Regions from separate parts of the Brenneria tiliae genome, predicted to be linked through region 2. Evidence: predicted binding sites of a transcription regulator. Region 2 holds the regulator's gene; each other region holds the start of a gene.
What was found. Region 2 encodes CRP, which controls carbon source genes, mostly activating them, when cyclic AMP is high. Its sites were predicted from a motif close to ATGTGANNNNNNTCACAT; they were not measured.

Region 1 (3,153 bases), on a different contig from region 2:
GCGCTGACCATCCCCAAAGGGCAGATGAAAAATCTCAAGGCCAGCTTTACGCTGCTTCAGCCGCAGCTGTCCGCGCCGTTGGCGAAAAATCAGGTGGTGGGCACCATCGATTTTCAGCTGGAGGGTAAAAGCATCGGGCAGCGACAGCTGGTGGCGCTGGACGATATCCCCCAGGCCGGGATTTTCAGCCGCTTATGGGATGCGGTGCTGATAAAACTTCAGCAGTGGTTTGGCGGCTTATTCGGTTAACGGTTGACTTAGCAACACAATGCCGTTGCTGTTGCAGTAGCGGATATAGTCGGCGGTCGGCTCACGGTTGGTTATCAGGGTATCGAACAGGGTAAGCGGGCCGATGCGCGCCGGTTTGATCTGGCCGAATTTGCTATCGTCGCTAACCAGAATGGCCCGTTGCGACATGGCCAGCGCCCGGTGTTTCATACTCAATTCGGCAAAGTTGAAGCAGGTGGCGCCGGCGTCAAGGTCGATGCCCGCCGCGGAAATAAACGCCTTGTTCGGGCAGATATTATCCAGCTCGTTGCACTGGCCGAGGGGGGTGAAAATGGCGTTGTCCGGGTGAAATTGCCCGCCGCACAGAATCACTTTGCAGGCGGCTTTTTCCTGTAATGCCAGAAAGGTGTTCAGCGAATAGCAAATAGCGGTAAAAGGCAGTTCGTCCGCTATGGCTTCAATGATAAAGGGCGTGGTGGTGCCGCAATCGAAAAAAACCGTGTCGTTCGCCTCAATCAACCGGGCGGCGACTTCTCCCGCCGCCTGCTTTTCCGCCACGTGCTTGCTCTGCTGGTCGGATACGAAGTAATTGGTGACATTGCCGCTTTTCAAATCACTGACCACATAGCCGCCAAGCAACACCACCGCCGCCGGTTCGGCGCTCAGATCGCGGCGAACGGTCATCTCGGAAACGCCCAAGAGCCGGGCGGCGTCTTTAAGATGAAGTTTGTCCGCTTTTTTCAAAGCCTGAGCAAGTCTGTTAATCCGTTCTTCGCGCCGCGTTTCCATATGATTCCCTGTGATGCGCCCGTTGGCACGGGCGAGCGTTTAGTAGCTTCCTGCCGCGACCGACTCGCCGGAAACGATAGCCACCCCGGAGCTGGTGCCGATGCGGGTCGCCCCCGCCCGGATCATGATTTCCGCCGTTTGCCGATCGCGTACCGCGCCGGAGGCTTTCACGCCCATCTCCGGGCCGACCGTTTTGCGCATCAGTTTCACCTGTTCTTCGCGGGCGCCGCCGGTGCTGAATCCGGTGGATGTCTTCACGAAAGCCACATTCAGCTCACGGCATATTTCACAAATCAGCACGATTTGTTCATCGTCAAGCAGGCAGGTTTCCAATATTACCTTCAACGGTATGGCGGCGCAAACCTCGCGCACGGCCTGAATATCGGCTTTAACGGCGCTGATATTGCCGCTTTTCAGCCAGCCGACGTTAATCACCATATCGATTTCCCGGGCGCCGGCGTCAATGGCGGCCCGGGCTTCAAAGACCTTGGACGACGTCAGACCCGCTCCCAACGGGAAACCAATCACCGAACACACCTGGACGGAAGAGCCCTGCAACTCTCTGGCGGCCAGCGGGACGTAGCCTGAGTTAACGCAAACCGCGTAGAAGCGATGCGCTTTCGCCTCGTCGCACAGCCTGATGATCTGTTGTTCGGTGGCGTCGGCGGCCAGCAGGGTATGGTCGATATAGCGTGCGTAATCGCGGTTTTCAGTGGTCATGTCTGACTCCTTTGACTGTTCAATAAAATACATTGTTATAATTATAACATTTGCCGGCCGTTATCAATCTTAATTGTTTCTATCCACTCAAAAAACACCCTTTTACCTGCGATCAATGTCACATTAATAACAAAATCGAATTGTTATTGTCATAACGCTAACATTTAATAGGCAAGAAAATACCAGGGGAAAAACGTTATGGATATTGCCGTCATTGGTTCAAATATGGTGGATCTCATCACCTACATTAACGACATGCCTAAAACAGGCGAAACGCTGGAAGCCCCCGATTTCGAGATCGGCTGCGGCGGCAAGGGGGCTAATCAGGCGGTTGCCGCCGCCAAGCTGGGGGCGTCGGTGATGATGGTCAGCCGGGTCGGGGACGATCTCTTCGCCGACAACACGGTAAAAAACCTGCGGCATTTCGGGGTGGAAACCCGCTATGTCACGGCGGTGAGCGGGACATCAAGCGGCGTGGCGCCGATCTTTGTCGATAAGTCGTCGCACAACCGGATTTTGATTATCAAGGGCGCGAACGCGCATCTCTCCGCCCGGGATATCGATGCGGCCGCGCAATCGCTTATGCGCTGTAAATTGATCATTCTCCAATTGGAGATCCCGCTGGAAAGCGTTTATTACGCCATCGATTTTGCCCGTCGGCACCAGATTCCGGTCATTCTCAATCCGGCTCCGGCCTCCCGCGAGCTGGATATCGGCTATGCCTGCCAGTGCGATTTCTTTATGCCGAACGAAACCGAACTGGAGATCCTGACCGGCATGCCGGTCGATAGCGAAGAGAACATTTTGCGGGCAGGGCGTTCACTGCTGGCCAAGGGGCTGAAGAACCTGATTATCACCATGGGGCATCGCGGTTCGGTGTGGATGGCGGGCGAGCAGGTGCGCCACGTCAAGCCGGTCAGCGTTCATGCCATTGATACCAGCGGCGCCGGCGATGCTTTTATCGGCTGCTTTGCGCACTACTGGGTAAAAGATGGGGATATAGAACAGGCGATGAAGTACGCCTCCGCGTTTGCCGCCTACAGCGTTACCGGGAAAGGCACCCAGCGTGCTTATCCGGACGCGGCGCAATTCCAGGATTTTCTTGCCAGTCATGCTCTCGCCAACTAACCGGGGAAAAATTATGCGCCAGGACATTATCCAAATGCCAGATGGCTATCTGAACAAGACGCCGCTGTTTCAGTTTATTTTGCTGTCGTGCCTGTTCCCGCTATGGGGCTGCGCCGCCAGTCTGAACGATATTTTGATTACGCAGTTTAAAAGCGTGTTTGAACTGAGCGATTTCGCCAGCGCGCTGGTGCAAAGCGCCTTTTACGGCGGTTATTTTCTGATTGCCATCCCGGCGTCGGTGGTGATCCGCAACAGCAGCTACAAAATCGCCATCTTGATTGGCCTGAC
Region 2 (3,153 bases):
ATCCGATTATTGCGGTTACCGGCTCCAGCGGAGCGGGAACCACAACCACCAGCCAGGCATTCCACAAGATTTTTCAGCAGTTAAACATGCGCGCCGCCCAGCTTGAAGGTGACAGCTTCCACCGCTATACCCGCCCGGAAATGGATATGGAAATACGTAAGGCGCGGGATCTCGGGCGCCATATCAGCTATTTCGGCCCGGAGGCCAATGATTTCAGCCTGCTGGAGCAGTCGTTTACCGAATATGGCCGCCACGGAAGCGGTAAAACCCGTAAATATCTCCATACCTATGATGAAGCGATCCCCTACAACCAGGTGCCCGGTACGTTCACGCCGTGGGAGCCGATGCCTGAACCCACCGACGTGCTGTTTTATGAAGGGCTGCACGGCGGCGTGGTGACCGATAGGCACAATGTGGCGCAACACGTCGATTTGCTGGTCGGCGTGGTGCCGATCGTCAACCTGGAATGGATTCAGAAACTGATTCGCGACGTGAACGAGCGCGGACACTCGCGCGAAGCGGTGATGGATTCGGTGGTGCGCTCCATGGAAGACTACATCACCTACATTACGCCGCAGTTTTCACGCACGCACATCAACTTCCAGCGCGTTCCCACCGTTGATACCTCCAACCCGTTCGCCGCCAAGTCGATCCCCTCACTGGACGAAAGCTTCGTGGTGATTCATTTCCAGGAACTGGATAATATTGACTACCCTTATCTGCTGGCCATGTTGCAGGGATCGTTTATTTCCCATATCAACACCCTGGTGGTGCCCGGCGGGAAAATGGGTCTGGCGATGGAGCTGATTATGGCGCCGCTGGTGCAGCGCCTGCTGGAAGGGAAAAAAATCGAATAGTCCGCCGCGGCAAAAGCACCAGCGGGCGATACGCCGAGGATTACCCCGCTATGCGGACTTCATGACTGTGCGTGACCTCGACGGCTTTATCCAGCATCAGCGCCACCGAGCAATAGCGCTCCGCGGAGAGCGCCACCGCCCGTTCCACCGCTTTCTCCGTCAGCCCTGTGCCCGTCACGATAAAATGCAGATTAATATGGGTAAACAGGCGCGGCGCTTCCGTTCTCCGCTCCGAGGTCAGTTTAACCTCGCAGTCCGCCACGTCATGACGGCCTTTCTGCAGGATCGACACCACGTCAATCGCACTGCAGCCGCCAACCGACATCAACACCATTTCCATTGGGCTTGGCGCCTTGTCTCCCGAATTGCCATCCATCAGCACCTGATGCCCGGACGCTGATTCACCAAGAAAAGTTAAACCTTCAATCCACTTTACTCGAGCCTGCATGCCGCCTCCGCTAAAAATTTTTTGAAAATTTATATCGTTACTGTACAAAAACACGCTATAACCAAAGCTTCATCATGCTGAAGCGAGACAACACAAGACAGGTCCTTCAAGCTGTGTTACAAACGAAAATAGAATCTGCCTTTTCTGGACAAACTCAGATACCGGGGAGATGATGATGTCGCCAGATAGAGGCTCCAGTATATTCCCTGACGTCATTCTTCCTAGACGAATTTTGAATGTTTAGCAGTAATACGCCGTACAGGGAACTCTGAGCCCTGTGATTTGCGCAGTGAATTACAACAGAGGATGATAGCGAATGGTTCTCGGCAAACCGCAAACAGACCCGACTCTCGAATGGTTCCTTTCTCATTGTCATATCCACAAGTATCCATCGAAGAGCACGCTGATTCACCAGGGTGAAAAAGCAGAAACGCTTTACTACATCGTGAAAGGCTCTGTCGCAGTGCTGATCAAAGATGAAGAAGGCAAAGAAATGATTCTCTCTTATCTCAATCAGGGAGATTTTATCGGTGAACTTGGCCTGTTTGAAGAAGGTCAGGAGCGCAGCGCCTGGGTACGGGCGAAAACGGCTTGTGAAGTTGCTGAAATTTCTTATAAAAAGTTCCGGCAGTTGATTCAGGTGAATCCCGATATTCTGATGCGCCTGTCGGCGCAGATGGCCAGCCGACTACAGGTAACTTCAGAGAAAGTCGGTAATCTGGCGTTTCTCGACGTTACCGGCCGTATTGCTCAGACGTTATTAAACCTGGCGAAACAACCCGATGCCATGACTCACCCCGATGGCATGCAAATAAAAATCACCCGTCAGGAAATTGGGCAAATCGTCGGCTGTTCACGCGAAACCGTGGGCCGTATTCTTAAAATGCTGGAAGACCAGAACCTGATCTCCGCACATGGTAAAACGATTGTGGTTTACGGCACCCGTTAAACCATTCCGTTACCCTACAACAAAAAAGCGTGAAGCGAGTTTCACGCTTTTTTTTATCACCATCAACGCAGGTCTCATATTTACCCCTTAGTTAATGAGCAGGGTATTTATTATCAAAATAAATTATTTACCGGCAATGTAAATAGCCTTACCAACAGGCTTAATCTATTATTTTCAATATCGGCAAAATAAAAATCAGCCATGATTTATAAAGTTATATTTTAATATAGATCAATAAAACTCCATTTTTATTTATTTTAAGAAAATCCCTATTAATATGGATATCCGGGGGGATTTTTCAGACAAATCCACCTTATATGAATATATTGCTGAAAACAGAAACCTATGGAAATAAAAAAAACCATCATGAGAATATAACTTATTGATAATAAAACAATAAATATCTTATGCGTAATTTTAATTGGCAATTTAGCTTTCATAGAACCCTCCTTTCCTTTCGATTATTCAAAAGACGCATTGAACTCACCGTATTGAATTGTTTTATTTTTGTGATAACACTGATGCGGGTTTTTGATAAAACTGAAAACTGATATTCCATTTTTAGCGAAAAATCCAACCTTATTACCCTGGGCATATGGAACGATAAATGCCTTAACGAAAGTTATATTCCAACAGGAGATAATCCTTATGAAATACCTACTGCCTTCAGCCGCCGCCGGGCTGTTATGTCTTGCCTGCCAACCAGCGATGGCGGCCGATACCGGCGGCTATGCCACCACCGACGGCGGCAACGTTTCCGGCGCCGTCAATAAAACGGCCGGTTCGATGCAGGACATTGTCGATATCATCGCGGCAGCGCGTCTGGACTCAAGCGGTAAAAAAGTGTCAGGCGGCGCCTACCCCGTAGTCATCACCTATAACGGCAATGAAGATGACTT
Region 3 (3,153 bases), on a different contig from region 2:
GGGGAGCGCCATCGGTCTTTACTACTATCTGCGGGTGATGGTCAGCCTGTATCTGCGGGCGCCGGAGATGCTGAATCGCGATACGCCAAGCAACTGGGCGCTGACGGCGGGCGGCGTGGTGGTGCTGATTTCGGCGATCGCGGTGCTGTTTCTGGGGGTTTACCCGCAGCCGCTGATTGGGCTGGTTCAACTGGCGCAGCCCATGATGTAACCGCAAGATAAAACCTTGCCTGACGTGAAAACCGCCGCGGATTTTTATCTGCGGCGGTTTTTTATGGAGGGCTATCGATGCCATGCCCGTCACCCTTGCGAGCGGCTTTGCAGGGTGGGGCGTATTATCTTTACCCGCGAGCGGCAGGCGTTATCGTGGCGTTTTCAGGGAACGCCATTCGTCAGGGACGACATGCAATCACATGATAAGGTATTCAAACTTTTTCTCAGCGATTAACATTTAAGATGATTTATCATTATTTTCTGGGGATTCCCCAGGCTCCCGGCGTTTTTTTATAAAAATAGCCGACTTTCGGAATGATCTGCCCCTATAAGGCGCTACAGAAACGCAGAATTGTCTATAGTTAACTGGACAACCATTTTTCATAAGGAAAGGGAGCACTGTATGGCAGCCGAAAAAAAGCAACCTGAAGAGATTCGTATCGACGACGATCTAAAACTCTTGACTGAAACGCTGGACGAAGTGCTACGTTACACCGGCGACCAGGCCGACAAGGCCTATCTTGATCTGAAAAAGAATGCGGAGAAAGCGCTGCTTGAGGTCAAAGCGCGCATTGGCGCAACCGATAGTTACTACGCCCGCGCCAAACAGGTGGCGGATAAAGCCGATGTCTACGTACACGACAAACCCTGGCATGGTATCGGCATCGGCGCGACGGTCGGGCTGGTGCTCGGGTTGTTATTAGCCAAACGATAGTGGATAAGGCTATTGGTTGATAGGGCGGTCGGCGTATCAACCTTTGGTAATAACCCGTCACGGCGGTCGGCCAGGATCAGGGCCTCGTCTTTTAACCGGGAGGTCGACGGCAGGCGATATCAGGGATGATAGCGGTAAATATTCTGATCGATGCGCCGATCGCCAAGCTTTTCTCCCCCTTTTTCGATGCGATAAAAAGCAAATCCCAGACGCCGCGCCAGCGCATTGCTGCGCGCGTTTTCCACCGAGGCTTTTATCACGCAGCGCTTAACGATCCCGGCGTCGATATAGGCTTTTATCATGGTGCCGACCGCCTGTGAAACCACGCCTTTGCCTTCAAATTTTTCGCCAATCCAGTAACCAATCACCCCTTCCTGGTCCCGGATGGTATTGAACGAAACGATGCCGGCGATAATGCCGTCCCAGCGAATGACATAGACCGCGGCGGCGCCGGCGAAAAACTCATCCCGATTGGTTTTGATGGTGTTTAGCGTGTCATTGATCTGTTTTACCGAATCGGGCCAGGGCAACGTACGGCGCAGGCGGGGCTTTTCCGCCTGAATCAGCGCGAAGAGCGCGGCGGCGTCGTTCTCATCCTGGATGCTTAAACGCAGGTGCGGGGGATGATGTAATTCATACAGCGTTTTCATTCCGGCTCCTAAATAAAGATCATTTCTTGCGGCAACGGCACTTACACCTGCGGCGCCCCGTCAATAAGCGCTATGCGGTAGAAACATCGTCCCGTAAAACCGCCGCCTATTCCGGGCATAAACTATGTCTTACTGTTTTCGCGCCGGACTAACCGCGATTATGCGGCTATCTTGTGGCATAATGCGTGCCATATCACATTTTGACTTGAGTAAGTGCTGTGTTAAGTACCAACAATATCACCATGCAGTTCGGCAGCAAGCCGTTGTTTGAGAACATTTCCGTTAAATTTGGCGGCGGTAACCGTTACGGTTTGATCGGCGCGAATGGCTGCGGCAAATCCACCTTTATGAAAATCCTCGGCGGCGATTTGGCGCCGAGCGCCGGCAACGTTTTCCTCGATCCTAATGAACGCCTGGGGAAACTGCGCCAGGATCAGTTCGCGTTTGAAAAATACAGCGTGCTGGACACGGTGATCATGGGCCATGCCGAGCTGTGGACGGTAAAAGAAGAACGCGATCGTATCTATGCGCTGGCCGAAATGAGCGAAGCGGACGGCTATAAAGTGGCCGATCTGGAAGTGCAGTACGGCGAGATGGACGGTTACAGCGCGGAAGCCCGCGCCGGCGAACTGCTGCTGGGCGTCGGCATTCCCGTGGAACAGCACTACGGCCCGATGAGCGAAGTGGCGCCGGGCTGGAAACTGCGCGTGCTGCTGGCGCAGGCGCTGTTCGCCGATCCGGATATTCTGCTGCTGGATGAACCGACCAACAACCTGGATATCGACACCATCCGCTGGCTGGAGCAGGTGCTGAACGATCGTAACAGCACCATGATCATCATTTCCCACGACCGTCACTTTCTGAATATGGTGTGTACCCATATGGCGGACCTGGACTACGGCGAACTGCGTATTTATCCCGGCAACTATGACGAATACATGACCGCCGCCACCCAGTCGCGTGAACGTCTGCTGGCGGACAACGCCAAGAAAAAAGCGCAGATTTCCGAGCTGCAGTCTTTCGTCAGCCGTTTTAGCGCCAACGCCTCTAAATCCAAACAGGCGACCTCCCGCGCCCGGCAGATTGATAAAATCCAGCTGGAAGAGGTGAAGGCTTCCAGCCGCCAGAACCCGTTTATTCGCTTCGACCAGGATAAGAAACTGTTCCGTAACGCGCTGGAAGTGGAGGCGCTGGCGAAAGGGTTTGATGGCGCACCGCTGTTCAGCAAATTGAATCTGATGGTGGAAGTGGGTGAAAAGGTCGCGATTTTAGGGACCAACGGCATCGGTAAATCGACGCTGCTGAAAACGCTGGTCGGCGATCTCCCGCCGGATAGCGGCGGCGTGAAATGGTCGGAAAATGTCAAGATCGGCTATTACGCCCAGGATCATGAATACGAGTTTGATGACGCGCTGACGGTATTCGACTGGATGAGCCAGTGGAAGCAGGAAAGGGATGATGAACAGGCGGTGCGCAGCGTGCTGGGCCGTTTGCTGTTCAGCCAGGATGATATCAGGAAGAAGGTCAAAGTGCTGTCGGGCGGCGAAAAGGGCCGCATGCTATTTGGCAAACTGA
Region 4 (3,153 bases), on a different contig from region 2:
TGAAGCGTACGTTTTCCAGAACGACCAGTTCGCCTTCAGCAACGTCTACGCCATCAAGATAATCTTTTGCCAGACGAACCGGGGAAGACAATTTCTCTTTCAGGTAATTGACCACCGGCAGCAGAGAAAACTCTTCGTTGTATTCTCCTTCGGTCGGACGTCCCAGGTGGGAAGTCACCATCACGCGGGCACCCTGTTTCAGCGCGCTTTCGATGGTCGGCAGAGAAGCGCGGATACGCGCATCGGACGTCACTTTACCTTCTTTTACCGGCACGTTCAGATCCGCGCGGATCAGTACACGTTTGCCGGCCAGATCCAGATCGGTCATCTTAATTACAGACATGGTGAATCCTCTTGTTGATTCTCTTTTAAAGTTGCTTGAGCGAGGTATTGATCGCCGACCAATACCCTCGTACTAGAAACCGCAGGTTGCCATCGCCCGGGTTGTATCCAACATCCGGTTGGCAAAACCCCATTCGTTATCGCACCAGACCAGCGTTTTAATCAGGTGCTGACCACTGACCCGAGTCTGCGTGCCATCAACGATAGCACTGTGCGGATCGTGGTTAAAATCGGCCGAAACCAACGGCAATTCGGTATAATCAACTATACCACGAAATGCCTCATGCGCTGATTTTTGAAATAGTGCATTGATTTCATTAACATTTACTGCTTGCTTCACGCTAACGCTCAAATCAATCGCCGTGACGTTAATCGTCGGCACCCGAACGGATATCGCCTCAAAACGATCGACGAACTGCGGGAAAATCCGCGTTATCCCCACCGCCAGTTTGGTATCCACCGGAATAATGGACTGGCTGGCGGCGCGGGTACGCCGTAGATCGTGATGATAGGCGTCAATCACCGGCTGATCGTTCATCGACGAGTGGATCGTCGTTACCGTGCCATTTTCAATGCCAAACGCGTCATCCAACAGTTTAATAATGGGAATAATGCAGTTGGTGGTGCAGGATGCATTCGACACGATACGGTGTTCGGCTTGTAAATTTTGATGATTGACGCCGAACACCACGGTGGCATCCAGATCGGCCGTTCCAGGGTGCGAAAAAAGCACCTTCTTCGCCCCCGCCGCCAGATGCGCTTCGCCGTCTTCACGGCTGCCGTATACCCCGCTGCAATCCAGCACCACGTCAACGCCGAGCTCACGCCAGGGCAACTGCTGGATATCGGCCTGATGCAACAGTCGGATGCAATCCTCTCCGACATACAGTTGATCGCATTCCTGACGGACATCCCAGGAGAAACGTCCGTGGCTGGAGTCATACTTGAGCAGGTGGGCGATCCCCTCCGCGCTTGCCAGTTCATTGATGGCTACCACCGCAATTTCCGCCCGGCGGCCCGATTCATACAGCGCACGCAGAACATTGCGGCCAATTCGGCCAAAACCGTTTATCGCAATACGGATCGTCATGGAACTCCCTGTGTTTTGGTGGTCGCGTCAAGCTCATAGGATAGTCAGTACGCCACAAGGAATAAACCGCTTCTTGTGCTTCCTGACCATCCGCGCCGCTTCCCTCTGGAAGATGGCCCGATAGCGGCTGATGAAGTGCGACCAACATCACAACTGAAACGCTTCAGCTAGCATAAACGAATTAGCCTGCAAAAGAAATATTCTCACTCGGCGGGTGCCAGAAGAGTGACGCACATCATATTTCTACCTGGCGAACGGCGAGCTGGAAGGTGGTGGAGCGGCAGGGACAGCCAGCAAAAAGCCGCCAGATCGCTCTGGCGGCTCGGATGGCGGCTATCGCGCCGGTGTGGAACTTACTGCAACAACGCTTTAGCCTTCGCCACCACGTTATCCACGGTGAAGCCGAACTCTTCAAACAGCAGCTCTGCCGGAGCGGACTCGCCGAAGCTCGTCATCCCGACAATCGCGCCGTTCAGGCCGACATACTTGTACCAGTAGTCCGCAATGCCCGCTTCGATCGCCACGCGCGCCGTCACCGCCTGCGGCAGCACCGCTTCACGGTAGGCCGCATCCTGCTTGTCGAACGCGTCGGTGGACGGCATCGACACCACGCGCACCTTGCGCCCTTCCGCCGTCAGCTTGTCATAGGCGCCCACCGCCAGTTCGACTTCGGAACCGGTGGCAATCAGGATCACATCCGGCTGGCCACCGCCGTCTTTCAGCACATAGGCGCCTTTCGCCACATCGGCCAGCTGCTGGGCGGTACGATCCTGCTGAGCCAGATTCTGACGCGACAGTATCAACGCCGTCGGGCCGTCCTGACGCTCAATGGCATATTTCCACGCCACCGCGGTTTCCACCTGATCCGCCGGACGCCAGGCGCTCAGGTTGGGCGTCACCCGCAGGCTGGCCAACTGCTCAACGGGCTGGTGAGTCGGACCGTCTTCGCCAAGACCGATGGAGTCATGGGTATAGACGTAAATGCTGCGGATTTTCATCAGCGCCGCCATGCGCACCGCATTACGGGCGTATTCCACAAACATCAGGAAGGTAGCGGTATAGGGAATAAAGCCGCCGTGCAGCGCGATACCGTTGGCAATCGCCGTCATGCCGAATTCACGCACGCCGTAGTGGATATAGTTGCCGGCATGGTCTTTATCCAGCGATTTGGAACCGGACCAGATGGTCAGGTTGCTTGGCGCCAGATCGGCGGAGCCGCCGAGGAATTCCGGCAGCAGTTTACCGTAGGCTTCCAGCGCGTTCTGCGAGGCTTTACGGCTGGCGATCTTCGCCGGGGTCGCCTGCAACTGTTCAATGAATTTCTGCGCGTCGGCCTGCCAGTTATCCGGCAGGGCGCCGTCGGTACGGCGCTTGAATTCCGCGGCCAGATCCGGGTAAGCGCTGGCATAGGCGGCAAAAAGCTCATCCCAGGCGGCTTCTTTACGCTGGCCGGCGGCTTTCGCATCCCACTCGGCGTAAATCTCCGCCGGAATTTCAAACGGCGGGTACTTCCATCCCAGCTGTTCGCGGGACGCGGCGACTTCGCCGTCGCCCAGCGGCGCGCCGTGGGAATCGTGCGTGCCGGCCTTGTTCGGCGAACCGAAACCAATCACGGTTTTACACAGCAGCAGTGACGGCTTGTCGGTCACCAGCCGGGCCTCGCTGATAGCGCGCTTGACGGCCTCCGCATCGTGTCCGTCCACGCCGCGTACCACATGCCA

Region 1: the regulator CRP is predicted to act here: its motif matches at 1,844-1,861, upstream of deoC (deoxyribose-phosphate aldolase).
Region 3: the regulator CRP is predicted to act here: its motif matches at 1,760-1,777, upstream of MFP24_RS19140 (ABC-F family ATPase).
Region 4: the regulator CRP is predicted to act here: its motif matches at 1,568-1,585, upstream of epd (erythrose-4-phosphate dehydrogenase).

Annotation. Positions count from the first base shown of each region.
Region 1 is NZ_JAKPCB010000103.1:149,723-152,875, forward strand. Features, by position in the region: gene MFP24_RS21540 (serine hydrolase) at 1-249, shown strand, start outside; gene deoR (DNA-binding transcriptional repressor DeoR) at 238-1,017, opposite strand; gene deoC (deoxyribose-phosphate aldolase) at 1,057-1,737, opposite strand; gene rbsK (ribokinase) at 1,936-2,865, shown strand; gene fucP (L-fucose:H+ symporter permease) at 2,879-3,153, shown strand, end outside.
Region 2 is NZ_JAKPCB010000096.1:48,170-51,322, forward strand. Features, by position in the region: gene MFP24_RS10215 (phosphoribulokinase) at 1-857, shown strand, start outside; gene MFP24_RS10220 (OsmC family protein) at 898-1,305, opposite strand; gene crp (cAMP-activated global transcriptional regulator CRP) at 1,622-2,254, shown strand; gene MFP24_RS10230 (polysaccharide lyase) at 2,903-3,153, shown strand, end outside.
Region 3 is NZ_JAKPCB010000102.1:102,991-106,143, reverse strand. Features, by position in the region: gene nuoN (NADH-quinone oxidoreductase subunit NuoN) at 1-211, shown strand, start outside; gene elaB (stress response protein ElaB) at 617-928, shown strand; gene MFP24_RS19145 (GNAT family N-acetyltransferase) at 1,048-1,578, opposite strand; gene MFP24_RS19140 (ABC-F family ATPase) at 1,797-3,153, shown strand, end outside.
Region 4 is NZ_JAKPCB010000100.1:151,408-154,560, reverse strand. Features, by position in the region: gene pgk (phosphoglycerate kinase) at 1-343, opposite strand, end outside; gene epd (erythrose-4-phosphate dehydrogenase) at 416-1,432, opposite strand; gene tkt (transketolase) at 1,786-3,153, opposite strand, start outside.